Regions from separate parts of the Lysinibacillus sp. NPDC097162 genome, predicted to be linked through region 3. Evidence: riboswitches for the same ligand, from Rfam matches in the RefSeq annotation. Region 3 holds a riboswitch; each other region holds the start of a gene.
The links. A riboswitch is a leader RNA that binds a small molecule or an ion and turns the genes downstream of it on or off. The one in region 3 is predicted to bind cobalamin.
Positions count from the first base shown of each region.

Region 1: another riboswitch for cobalamin. It lies ahead of ACIQXW_RS21095 (hypothetical protein); the one in region 3 lies ahead of ACIQXW_RS02970 (glutaredoxin family protein).
Region 2: another riboswitch for cobalamin. It lies ahead of ACIQXW_RS13090 (ABC transporter substrate-binding protein); the one in region 3 lies ahead of ACIQXW_RS02970 (glutaredoxin family protein).
Region 4: another riboswitch for cobalamin. It lies ahead of cobT (nicotinate-nucleotide--dimethylbenzimidazole phosphoribosyltransferase); the one in region 3 lies ahead of ACIQXW_RS02970 (glutaredoxin family protein).

Region 1 is NZ_JBIWDT010000007.1:110,621-113,781, reverse strand. It holds gene ACIQXW_RS21105 (hypothetical protein) at 1-63, shown strand, start outside; gene ACIQXW_RS21100 (glutathione peroxidase) at 301-846, shown strand; cobalamin riboswitch at 1,001-1,210, shown strand; gene ACIQXW_RS21095 (hypothetical protein) at 1,366-1,908, shown strand; gene ACIQXW_RS21090 (ABC transporter substrate-binding protein) at 1,910-2,869, shown strand; gene ACIQXW_RS21085 (tyrosine-protein phosphatase) at 3,140-3,161, shown strand, end outside.
Region 2 is NZ_JBIWDT010000002.1:187,851-191,011, forward strand. It holds gene ACIQXW_RS13085 (FecCD family ABC transporter permease) at 1-589, opposite strand, end outside; gene ACIQXW_RS13090 (ABC transporter substrate-binding protein) at 586-1,554, opposite strand; cobalamin riboswitch at 1,761-1,944, opposite strand; gene ACIQXW_RS13095 (acyl-CoA dehydrogenase family protein) at 2,283-3,161, opposite strand, start outside.
Region 3 is NZ_JBIWDT010000001.1:620,860-624,020, reverse strand. It holds gene nrdE (class 1b ribonucleoside-diphosphate reductase subunit alpha) at 1-1,091, opposite strand, end outside; gene nrdI (class Ib ribonucleoside-diphosphate reductase assembly flavoprotein NrdI) at 1,088-1,447, opposite strand; gene ACIQXW_RS02970 (glutaredoxin family protein) at 1,444-1,668, opposite strand; cobalamin riboswitch at 1,789-1,966, opposite strand; gene ACIQXW_RS02965 (hypothetical protein) at 2,140-2,811, opposite strand; gene ACIQXW_RS02960 (hypothetical protein) at 2,867-3,055, opposite strand.
Region 4 is NZ_JBIWDT010000001.1:306,157-309,317, reverse strand. It holds gene cobT (nicotinate-nucleotide--dimethylbenzimidazole phosphoribosyltransferase) at 590-1,645, opposite strand; cobalamin riboswitch at 1,751-1,926, opposite strand; gene ACIQXW_RS01445 (rhodanese-like domain-containing protein) at 2,068-2,370, opposite strand; gene hfq (RNA chaperone Hfq) at 2,465-2,695, opposite strand; gene miaA (tRNA (adenosine(37)-N6)-dimethylallyltransferase MiaA) at 2,794-3,161, opposite strand, start outside.

The DNA of each region.
Region 1 (3,161 bases), on a different contig from region 3:
AGATTAATAGAAGAAGAGCAGGATATAAAATACAAAAAGAAATATAAAACAGCCATCCGTTAAAATAGCGAGATGGCTATTTTTATGCCCAAGTGTGTTATTTTGAAGAAAGAAAAGTTATTGATTATAATGAAAACAGGAGGATGGATTCAGTTTTTGATAGGTCTTATATACTGACGTAAGCTTTAGTATAAGTGAGAGCCAGAAACTATCTATAAAGAGGAAACACGTAAATCTGCAACTGTATATAGCATAGTAACAGTATAATTTTTGTAAATAAGAAAGGGTCGGGTCGAGAAAATGGGGATTTATAATTATTTAGTGAAAAAGCCAAATGGTGAAATTTTATCAATGGAGACATTTCGTGGAAAGACAATGTTAATCGTCAACACAGCCAACCAATGTGATTTTACATATCAATTTGAAGATTTACAAAAAATGTATAATAAATATGACAAGGGAAATTTCGTTGTTTTAGGTTTCCCATGTAATCAGTTTGGACAGCAGAACCCAGAAGATGGAGTTGAGACAACTCAACTTTGTCAACTTAACTACGGGGTAACTTTCCCGATTTTTGAACTAGTTCAGGTTAATGGAGAAGAGACACATCCGTTATTCAATTATTTAAAGCACGAAGTAGATTTTCGTGAATTCGGAAAGGCAAATATGCAGGAAAAGATGTTAGCTGAGGCTATTATCCAAATTGCACCTAGCTTTTTAGATGGACGTAACATTCGTTGGAACTTTACGAAATTTTTAGTAGATAATCAAGGTCATACAGTTGAGCGCTTTGAACCAACAGATTCACAATTAGATATTGAGCAAGCTATTGAAAAAATTTTATAACTAGCTATTTTAATCAGAATTTTTAGGCTGGAATAACAAATAGCGGATCACTATGTAGAAATAGTGCTAAGTTTTGTATAAATATATTCGAATATTCCACAATCTCGCAACTACTCTTTCAAATCAATATATGATAAACTGCTAATCAAGTGAATAATTCTTGCAGAATAATGGTGCTAACTTTAGCATAATCGGGAATTCGGTGTAAAACCGAAGCTGTTTCCGCAACTGTAAGTACAAGAATCATAAAAAATGCCACTGTCGAAAAGGTGAAGACCCAAGATGGGAAGGTTTTATGATATCGCTACTGCATTGGGTAGTGAGCTGTACGAGCCAGGAGACCGACCTTTATTTAATGTATAAAAACTCTTCGGAAGCTAGGAGGATATACGGCAAATACATAGGCAATGTCGCGTGAGGCGGCACTATATATGCTATTTTCGTCGTTCCCTAGGGAGCGGCGTTTTTTTATGCACCTGTAAAGCAAAATCTGTTCATGAAAGAAAGAAGGGACTAAGTATGAAAAAAGATGCCCGTTATTCTTGCTACCCGTTCATGCGTGAAAAAATATCTACAGTAGATTTTGAGATTCGTACGGATAGTTTAACAACTCATGTCGGTGTAGCATTGACGGCTGTAAAAGCTGAAAAAGTTGAAGTAGTGGCGACAGATTTATTGACTATTTTGCCAATGGCCTACCATGTAAATGGCTCAGTACGTGGCAAATTAGCGGTAACGGAAGAAGATTTGTTATGGCTTAGCGAGCGCTATGATTTTTATGTGGGGCATGTAAAGGAAGAAATCCAAAACTTTGTTTTACCACAAGGTACGGGGGCTGCAACTGCGCTTCATTTATGTCGTAGTGAGGCAAAAAAATCATACCGTGTTCTACATAAAGTTTCTGAGGAAAGAGAAGTACCAGCCATCCTTTTCGATTACTTAGGATTATTAGCTAATGTATTTTTTGTAATGGCTGTATACATGAATCAACAAGCTGGTATTGCTGAAATACCGTTTATAAGCAAATCATATCCGATGAAGAAAAAGAAGGAGAATGTGTAAAGTGAAGAAACTATTTAAATTCCAATGGCTTACAGTGTTAATGTTAGCACTTGTATTGGCAGGTTGCGGCACAGCAAATGAAGCTAAAAAGGACGATACATCGAAAACAGGACAACAAGCTGAGCAAACAGGCTACAAAGTGACAGATGATCGCGATGTAGAAGTAGCATTTGATGCAGTACCAAAAACGGTTGTGTCATTACAACCGAGTAACACTGAAGTTCTATTTGCACTAGGTGTTGGCGATAAAGTAGTTGGGGCAACTGAATATGATACGTACCCAGAAGAAGCAAAAAAAATCGAACGAGTGTCAGATTCTGTAACATTCAATAGCGAGAAAATTGTAGCGCTAAAGCCTGATGTTGTAATTGCTTATTACACAGGTAATGACGAGACACTAGATGCCCTTAAAGGTCTTGAAGATGCAGGCGTGAAAGTATTTGTTATTAAATCAGCCGCATCATTTGAAGATGTTTATGGAGATATTCAACAAATCGCTGAAGTGATGGGTGTTCAAGATAAAGGTGAGCAATTAAACAAAGATATTAAAGCGAAAATTGCGGATGTGCAAGCAAAAGTAAAAACTGTAGAAACACCGAAAAATGTTTATTTAGAAATTAGCCCTAAGCCAGATATTTATACAACAGCAGCTGGTACTTTCCAACAAGAGATTCTTGATGCAGCGAATGTGAACAATGTATTTGGTGATCAAACAGGATGGGTAAAAGTTTCTGAGGAAGATGTTATCGCAAAAAATCCTCAAGTTATTTTAACAACAGTAAACTATGTAGAAGACTCAGTAGGCGAAATTCTTGGGCGTGATGGATGGAATACAATTACTGCTATTCAAGATAAAGCAGTAAATTATATTGATACTGATATTTCCAATCGTCCAGGTCCACGTATTGGTGAAGCTGTTGAGATGGTAGCAAAAGCAGTATATCCCGAATTATTTAAATAAGGATAAATGGTGAAAGCCAACTATTAAAATTTGGGCAAAAGAGATAAAGTGTTAGATTGACTGCAATCAATCTAACACTTTTTTGCTTGTGAATGTTGTTGTCCGCTAAGTACAGGCTTCACGGTCTTCAACCTCCGATATCTTCAAGACAATCGGTGATTCATAGACTTTGAATCTCTACTAAAAGGTTTTGTGAATAATTGGTATTATCTTCAGTTGTTCTATAAAATAGAAATATAAATGATTGCTTAAATAAGGGAGGCGTAGTGGATGACACAGTTTGACATGAAGG
Region 2 (3,161 bases), on a different contig from region 3:
ATGGGGTAATCATTTGCACATACGGCCATCCTCGCATCGAGACTGAGCCTAGTAACCAGCCAATCACTTGGCGGAGCTCCTCACCTGATAACGCAATCATTAATGAGATAAGTGAACCTAAAAATGAGCTAAAAATAACCCCCGTTAAAATAAGCGTCTCCATTTTCAATGAACGGTCTACTATTCTGGCAAAGCTCATCACAGCTACCATCGTTAGTACGGCCCCTACCATACTGAGCGTTGGCAATGCATATAAACCGACAACTGGTATAGAAATGCCGAAAAACAATGTCATGACAGCACCGACTGACGCTCCTGACGATACACCAAGCGTATACGGATCTGCTAACGGGTTTTTTAACAATCCTTGAAAGGCTGCCCCTGCAATCGCCAACGATGCTCCTACAAGACCTGCGAGCAAGACACGTGGCAAACGAATTTTCCATAAAATATTGGCAGCAGTTTCATCTGCCGCTTTATTCCAAAATACTTCTAACGGAATATGAACCGAGCCTATTGATACGCCACACCAGATGCTAACGATAAGTAACGTAATGGCTGTTACATAGGCAAAAACTGTTTTGCTCACTCGAAAGCCTCAGGATAGATGGCTTTCGCTAACTCTTCAAGCCCATCTGCTAACCGCGGGCCTTGACGACTTGTCGTATTTTCATCTACTTGCACAATAGCCTTATTTTTAACAGCCGTAATTGTATCAAAGCCTGCACGTTGTGGAATTTTCGTTAAAATATCGGGCACATAATTATAAGTAACCACGATGACATCTGGATTTTTTGTAATAATTTGTTCTGCATCAATTTTGAACCAGCCATCCGTATCAGCCGCGATATTTTCGGCATGAATCATCTCTAGCATCTCCTGCATAAATGTGTCCTTGCCAGGTGTGTAGATTTCTGGTTCATCTGACGTTTCTACAAAGACTTTTTTCGGCTTCACGCCCTGTAATTTTGCTTGGACTTCCTCAACCTTCGCTTTCATATTGGCAATTATTTTTTCTGCCTCTGGTAGCTTACCGGTGGCGCGACCTAATTGCTCAATCGTCGTATATGTCTCATTAAAATCACTAGCGTTTGTCACAACAAATACTTTAACACCCGCTGCTTCTAGTTGATCCATTGCTCCCCCTAAAGAAGCTATACCTGATTCATGTGCAAAAACAATATCAGGCTGTAAAGCAATAATTTGTTCTATATTAAATTCCATACTGCCGACCTTTTCCTTGTCAGCTACCTCTGGCGGATAATCATCATAATCATTTACGCCAACGATTTTATCATTTAAGCCAAGTTCAAATAAAATTTCTGTGTTACTTGGAATAAGAGAAATAATTTTCTCTGGCGGTGCTTCTAGTACAATATCTTTGCCAGTAGCATCTGTTATTGTTAGCGGGAACGTTGCTTCGTCTAGCTGCTTTGTATCCTGTTGCTCCTGCTGTTCTGTTGTTGATTTGTCATTTTTCGGCTCTTCTCCACATGCTGCTAGAATGCCCATTGCTAAAAATGCTGATAACCCTATTTTCCAATACTTTTTCATTGTGAGACCTCCTTAGATTGTATGTGCATTTTTCAGCTCTGTTCACTTGATTGATCGATATAATGTTGGCATTTCTACCCGAACTTATTGCCTTTATGTTCAATTATTTATCGTCAGTAGCTTTCCAAAACAAAAAAACCTCTCGTCATCATAACGAGAGGCGGTGCTTGCACAAATAAACCACCATCCTATCCTCGTAGGCTGCAATGTATCGTTCTATAAAGGCAGGTCTCCTGGCTCGTGCTCCAAATGCTTTTTCATGCCTTCCCAAAAAAATTCAGTGGCATAGATTGAAAAAACTCACACTTACAGTGGCGGGACCGCATCGGAATTACACCGATTTCCCTTTTCACTTTACTTTAGTAAAGAACCTTTATAATATTTAGTTGATTTTATTATACATGAAAATAGAAATAGATAACGATAAAAAAAGAGACCCTAAGTTAGTGTCTCTTGTTTATGATCGTTGAATTCCGCTGCGTGCGGACACTTTCCACTTCAATCAACTAGTATAATTGTTTGAGTGCCTGTCACTACATAGAACCTAATATAATGTCGAGATCTAAATCGAAAAAATCCACTTCGCTTTCCGCGGGCGCACACGTAAGCCGCAAAAGTCGCTACCCGCCTGGTTTGTTGCGGCTTACATTGCGTGCTTTCCCGCAGGAGTCTACGTGGATTTTTACTAATAATAAAATTTTCAAAATTGTTTGCGTGCCTGGCACCCACTACATAATTTCCGAAAAATATTGAACAGTTTTCATTGGTGCACCTATTTCGCGCAATGCCCATGTATCTTCTAAATAAATATCTGCTAGCTTTTCATACTTGCCACCAAATTGGACTGCCCATTCGACTGCCACTACACTTTCGTATAGATGAGCCATTTTTTCTGCTACCCCCTTTGCCTCATACGACTTCGTAGCCTCATCCAAACGACTAAAGACTTGCAAAGTAGCTTCGATTTTCTTCAATTGCTTGCCTACAATTTGTACTAAGGAACAATCAGTTAACTTCGTCAAACGCTCGCGCATCACATGTACAAATAATTCATGGGCATTAAATTTATCTACTAAGCGAATTAGCTCAAGTGCTAAAATGTTAGCCGTTCCTTCCCACACCGTAAGTACTTGAGCATCTCTAAGTAAACGTGGTGTTACAAAATCTTCGATATAACCGTTTCCTCCATGCAATTCAATGGCTTCGCTTGCGTAATGTACCGCCTGTTCAGCCGTTTCTTTTTTCATAATGGCAATATTTAAACGATTAAGAATGATGTCCTCCTCGTCCCCCTGACCACTCGTTACCTTGTCATATAATTGAATAAGATCAAAAACAGTAGCGACCTCTACATGTAGCTTAGCAGCATATTTTCCTAATGTATCCTGAATCATTGGGTATTGAATTAAAGGTTGACCGAACGCATTTCGGTTTGTTACATAATGCTTCGCCTCTAAATAACCTCGACGCATAATACCAATGGAAGCAACAGCGTTACAAATTCGAGATAAATTAAGTGCCTCTAACATATAATAAATTCCTTTATTCGGCTCTCCAACGATATACGCTACTGCACCATCGAATTCCACCTCTCCTGATGGTACTGC
Region 3 (3,161 bases):
ACATCGTTGACATTATCATCAAAAATTTCGAAAGGATAGCCTGATTCAAATTGGGCTTTTTTCACTTCTGTATAAAGTCGACGAGCATTCAAGCGTTTAATTTTACGGATATTCGGGTTATCTAGTAACTCGTAATACATCTCAGTAATTGAGATTTCAGACATCCGTTTACCATATTCTTTATAAATATCATATGGGCTAAACAACACAATATCTTTATCACGTTTCATAAGTTCAAAGAAAATACTTGGAATAATAATACCTGTTGATAGTGTTGCTAGACGGATTTTATCATCCGCATTTGGCTTTTTCGATGAAATAAAATTTTCTATATCTGCGTGGAAAATATTTAGATAGACAACGCCAGAGCCGTTTCGTTGTCCAAGCTGATTCGAATAGCTAAACGAATTTTCTAGAAGTTTAGCAACTGGGATAACACCACTTGCACGATTTAAAATTTCTTTAATAGGATCACCTAATGGACGTAAATCAGTTAAGTTTACCCCCACTCCACCTCCAAGGCGTGATAGCTCCAAACAATAACCAATATTCTCAGCAATACTATTCATTGAATCGTCCATTGATAGTTTAAAGCAGCTTACTAATTCGCCACGCGCTTTTTTCCCACTGTTTAATGCAGTTGGCGTTGCTGGTTGGTACGCTTCCATCATTGCCTCAACAGAACGTTCTGCTAACACAGTGTTCCCTTGTGCTAAATATAAAGCGATGATAACAATACGATCTTCATATTTTTCTAAAATTTCTTCTCCGTCACGACTTTTCATTGCGTAGCTATCATAAAATTTACTCGCACTCATAAATGAAGGGAAGCGGAAATTGTAATCGTATGCTTTTTTGTATAGATGTTTAATAAAATCTATATCATACATGTCGATAAATTGTTTCTCATAGTAACCCTCATCGACTAAATAGCGAATTTTTTCTTCAATATCAATAAAATAACGTAGACGCACATTTACATATTCTAAAAAATAACGGCGTGTTGCTTCACGGTCCTTTTCAAGCTCTAATTGACCTGTCGTGCTATAGCGATTAAGCACCTCATTATTAAGCTTTAAATATGTTTTCATCCCTTCACCCTCGTTTCATAAAACATTTGTATTACTTCATAATCAGCCTGATATCCCCGTAAATCTAGTTTACATACTAACGGGACCTTATAGGCTTCTGCAATTTTCTCACCAGCTCCGCCAAACACATGGTGTCCAAAATTACTATTACCACTAACAGCTACTCCCTTGCAAAATTCCTTGTTTTGCTCTAAAAAGCGGGCTACTTTTGCAGGAATATCACCTAAGCCGTCTGTGTATGTTATCAAAAGATAGGGCTCAGTCAACAATAATCCATCATATATTTCAATTGACTCACCATCTAATTTAGTAACAATACTTCGCACATTACCTGTACGACTGGCATAAACGATCATATTGCAATCATCTCAATTTGAGAAACGATTTCTTTGACATCTCCTATAAATGTGTCATTTACTTCAAGAACAGGCACACTTAAAAAGCCTGCGTCCATAATTTTTTGTTTTGCTTGTTCGTCATGATCAATATTCACAATTTCTGCCTCAAGTCCTGCACGTTGTAATTCCGATTTGACCCAAAGACATTTTGGGCATATAGTTTTAGTATAAAGTTTCATTTTAAATTCCCTCTTTTCATAATATAAAAAGGCTATCTCTCGGGAGAGACAGCCTAAGTTAGAAACGTAAAAAAGCCAAAGAATAGTCACGTCCCCATTTCTTATTCCCCGAAGAAAGGTTGATTTGTTTTATGATAGGCAGGTCTCCTGGCTTTGCTTCACTCTCTGATTTCCTTCCCATACGAATGCACAGTGGATTAAATCATCGTCAGCTTTTACAGTTGCGGGGACAGCGTCGGAATATACCGAACTTCCCTATTACACTACATATTGTAGTACCTAAATAAAACGAACACAATATATTGTTATTCAATACAATTAAGTGTACCATCCTTCAAGTAAAAAGTAAATCTAGAAAAGGGAATTCTTTATTGTGTAACTTTTCGTTATTTTCTGTAGAACGAATTCGTAGTACCAAAGAATTATAGATTATTTTACATGGCGATCATCCATAAAATATAAGCATAATTTTTATTTTACTCCAATAAACTGCGATAGTTTCTTATAGAAATCAGGTGTTGCTGCTGCATAGATATTGAACTGAGGATTATATTTAGACAATAGTTTAACTAATTTCATAGCACTTAAAAGATTTTGTTCACTATCATAAGCCCTATAACTCTCGTACAATTCTTTTACTTTATCATTTCCAGTAAGACAAAAGAAATCTATCACATCTGCGTTCTTTAAATAATCATTTTTCCATTCGTAACAAATTAAATTTGTCAGAAAAAACATTTCCAATCCAGGCATTTTACCTTTGTTGATAAGCATTGCCATTCCATAATCAAATGCATTTTCTTTCCATTTCAATGCCCGACGGTCATTATAAAAACGCATTAACTTTTGTAAACCATGTCCATTTTCTTTCACAAGATAAAAATGAATATTTGTATTGGCGTCAATTTTTCCCCATTGTTCAATGGTGAATTTATATTTTTTTATAAGCTTCATCCAAAGTTTCTGGAGCCGTTCTTCTGAAAAATAGTGTGTTTGTTCGTTCCACCAAAGAAAAGAGTCAAAATATACTAGCGCATCAAGCCTCTCTAATTTCTCGTTATTAAAGCTTTCTAATAATTCTATAAAAAAAGAGTCTGGTCGATTTATTAAAGAATCCCTTTCCAGATCATCATGATTTTGCATACATTTCAAACCTTCTCTTTCCCTTTAATTTTATTTCTTGTAATCTGCTCGTTCCTTATTTAGCGCCTACTATTTCACGTTTTACATTTAAATAAGCATAATTAATATTTTTATAATCATGCTCATTTTCTTGTATTAGCCTGTTCATATATGTTTGCAAAGAAATGCCATTTTGGCCCGAAAGGTTATTCATAATTTGTTGTTTTAACTGATTTTCATAAAATGAAATTGAATGTGATGTCATCTAGTTCACTCCTAAATTAGTCCATAAAAAAAACATCTTTCCTTTTACAGTAAAGATGTCAGCTATGACTGAAATACTGCATAGTTCTTCAACCAATGATAAATAA
Region 4 (3,161 bases), 310 kb from region 3:
GCGCTTTCCGCGGGCATGACGTAAGCCGCAACCTTCGCTAACGCGCGGTTTGTTGCGTCTTACACTGCGTGCGTTCCCGCAGGAGTCGCCCACCTTCGCTACCATCAACTCGTGTTCTCTTCTAATTTTTTATTTACTGCAAAAGAATGAACAGCTATAGTTTCATTCTTCTTACATAGCGTAAAAACGCCATCACATTAGTCGAACTCTTTCTGCTTTACCGTTGATGTCCGCTTCGGTGTGCGCTTTCCGCGGGCACAACGTAAGCCGCAACCTTCGCTAACGCGCGGTTTGTTGCGGCTTACACTGCGTGCGTTCCCGCAGGAGTCGCCCACCTTCGCTACCATCAACTCGTGTTCTCTTCTAATTTTTTATTTACTGCCAAAGAATGAACAGCTATAGTTTCATTCTTCTTACATAGCGTAAAAACGCCATCACATTAATCGAACTCTTTCTGCTTTACCGTTGATGTCCGCTTCGGCGTGTGCTTTTCGCGGGCACGATGTAAGCCGCAACCTTCGCTACCATCAACTAGATTGCATATACTATTTCCTTCGCTCTAAGAACAAACCTTATTCCTCGTCAATTATTATTTATCTATTAGCGCCATAGACTCTGCTAATGTAGCCATATTGCTCATCATCGAACAAGCTGCGTCTAGAATTGGAAACGCTAATGCTGCGCCAGAGCCCTCGCCCAATCGCATATTCATATGAAGCATCGGCTCTACTCCTAGCAATTCGGCTGCTATTTTTGCCCCAGGTTCTTCTGATGCATGAGAAGGTATGATATAGTCTTGTACTTTTGGTTCAAGCTCATATGCAATTAGTGCAGCTACTGTAGAAATAAAGCCATCAATGACAACTGGTTTGCGATTTGCGGCAGCCGCAAGGATTACTCCAGCCATAGCCCCTATTTCTAACCCACCAACTTTTGCAAGTATATCGATTGCATCATGACGATTAGGTTTGTTTATTTCGATAGCCTTTTGAATAACAGCTACTTTATGTTCAATTCCTCCTAACCCTAGCCCTGCACCGAATCCCGTCACTTCATGCGGATGACAAGCATGAAGTACTGATAATATAGCTGCACTAGGTGTTGTATTGCCTATCCCCATTTCACCAGTACCAAGAACATTTGCTCCTTTTGCTATTTCTGATGTCGCTATTTCTATGCCTACTTCAATTGATTGGACTGCTTCTTCCCTCGTCATCGCTGGACCTTTCGCCATATTATCCGTACCATATTTAATTTTTTTTATTAGTACACCAGCATTAAGCGGAATATCCTCTTTGACACCGACATCCACCGTTACAATTTTTGCATTTGTTATTTTAGCAATAGCACAAACACCTGTTACCCCTTTAGGAAAATTCAATGTTTGAAAAAATGTTACGTTTTGTGGATTCGATGTTACCCCTTCGTCACAAACACCGTGATCTGCCGCACAAACGATGATCACTTTGTTATCGAGTTTAGGATATAGTTCTCCCGTAATCCCAGTTAGTTGTATAGCAAGCGACTCCAGCTTCCCTAAACTGCTTGGTGGCTTGCTAAGAGAATCTATACGTTCCTTTGCATTTTCCATCATTTTGTTGTTAGTACGTTGAATGTGTTGAATCGTTTGTTGTAGCAATTGCATCATCATCTCTCCTTTTTTTAGCCTTTTACATAAAAGAATGAAAAAAATAGAAAAGCCTGTAGTTTATTTCATAACAAATAAACTACAGACTTTTCCATCGTCCATATCATCCGAAGCAATTAGGCAGGTCTCCTGGCTCAATCTCAACATTTTATAGAACCTTCCCAGCCATCGCTAGTGGTATTCTCTATAAAACTCCATTTTACAGTGGTGGGACCGCTAAAGCATTTCACTTTATTCCCTATTCTCCCAACGTGGGCACCTAATGCTTTTATGTAATTAATTTAAATTTACGACAAAGTTTTTTGAGTGTCAATATTGTTAAAAGTTTTGGTAACAGCACTTTTTGCATTGCCATCATTTAATATAAACAAAAAAATGAGGTATTTAACAACTGACTTGTTAAATACCTTCATCTTACATTATTTAAATTCTAATTCCCCATCATAGGCAAGCATGCCGCCTTCAAGATTTGTTACATCAAAGCCTTGTGCTTCTAAATAAGCACATGCATTTGCCGAGCGTCCGCCAGCTTTACATACGATAATATAAGGCTTAGATCTATCTATCTCATCTAAACGCTCTGGAATTGTTCCAAGCGCTATATGCTTAGCACCAGGAATGACACCTTGTGCTACCTCATCATCTTCTCGCACATCAATAATGTATAGGTCTTCGTTAGCATCTAGTTGTTCTAATAATTGCGTTGTATCCATTGATTTCATCTTTATAGTCCTCCAATATATCAATTTCCTATTACATTATAGCGTGAACGAAAAAAAACAGCTAGTGATGTAGCACTAGCTGCTTAAAATGACTCTATTCTTCTGTCTCTAAAAATTCGACTTGCTTTGCTGGAACGAAAGTAGAAATTGCGTGTTTGTAAATGAGATGCTGTTTGCTTTCAGCATCAACTAATAATACTGTAAAGTTGTCATAGGATTTCACTGTTCCTTTTAACTGGAACCCGTTTAACAGAAACACAGTTACAAAAACACTGTTTTTACGTAGATGGTTCAAAAACGTATCTTGCAAATTGATTGATTTCATAGATTGCGCCTCCCCTACTCTCTTTCTACCTCTTCATTCCTATAGTAGCATGTTATACCAATTTATCAATTAGTAATTTTTAGAAATTATTAAAGTTTTTAGTCTTTTTCAATAAAATGAATGTCCATCTTATTACGGAAATAAGTAAGTTGTCTTTTCGCGTAGCGACGAGAATTTTGTTTTAAACTTTCAATTGCTTCTTCTAATGTGCATCTACCATCTAAGTAATCATACAATTCCTTATAGCCAATCGCTTGTATTGACTGTACACCTCGAATATTTTGCTGCCATAACCCTTTTACTTCTTGTAACAGCCCTTTGTCCATCATCAAATCTACTCGGCGATTTATGCGATCATAAAGCTCATCGCGTGACATATTTTCTCCAAGCCCTAAAATCAAATGGCGATAAAGGGGGATTTCTCCACGATTATGTTCATCTGAAGCTTTTGAAACACCACTTAATT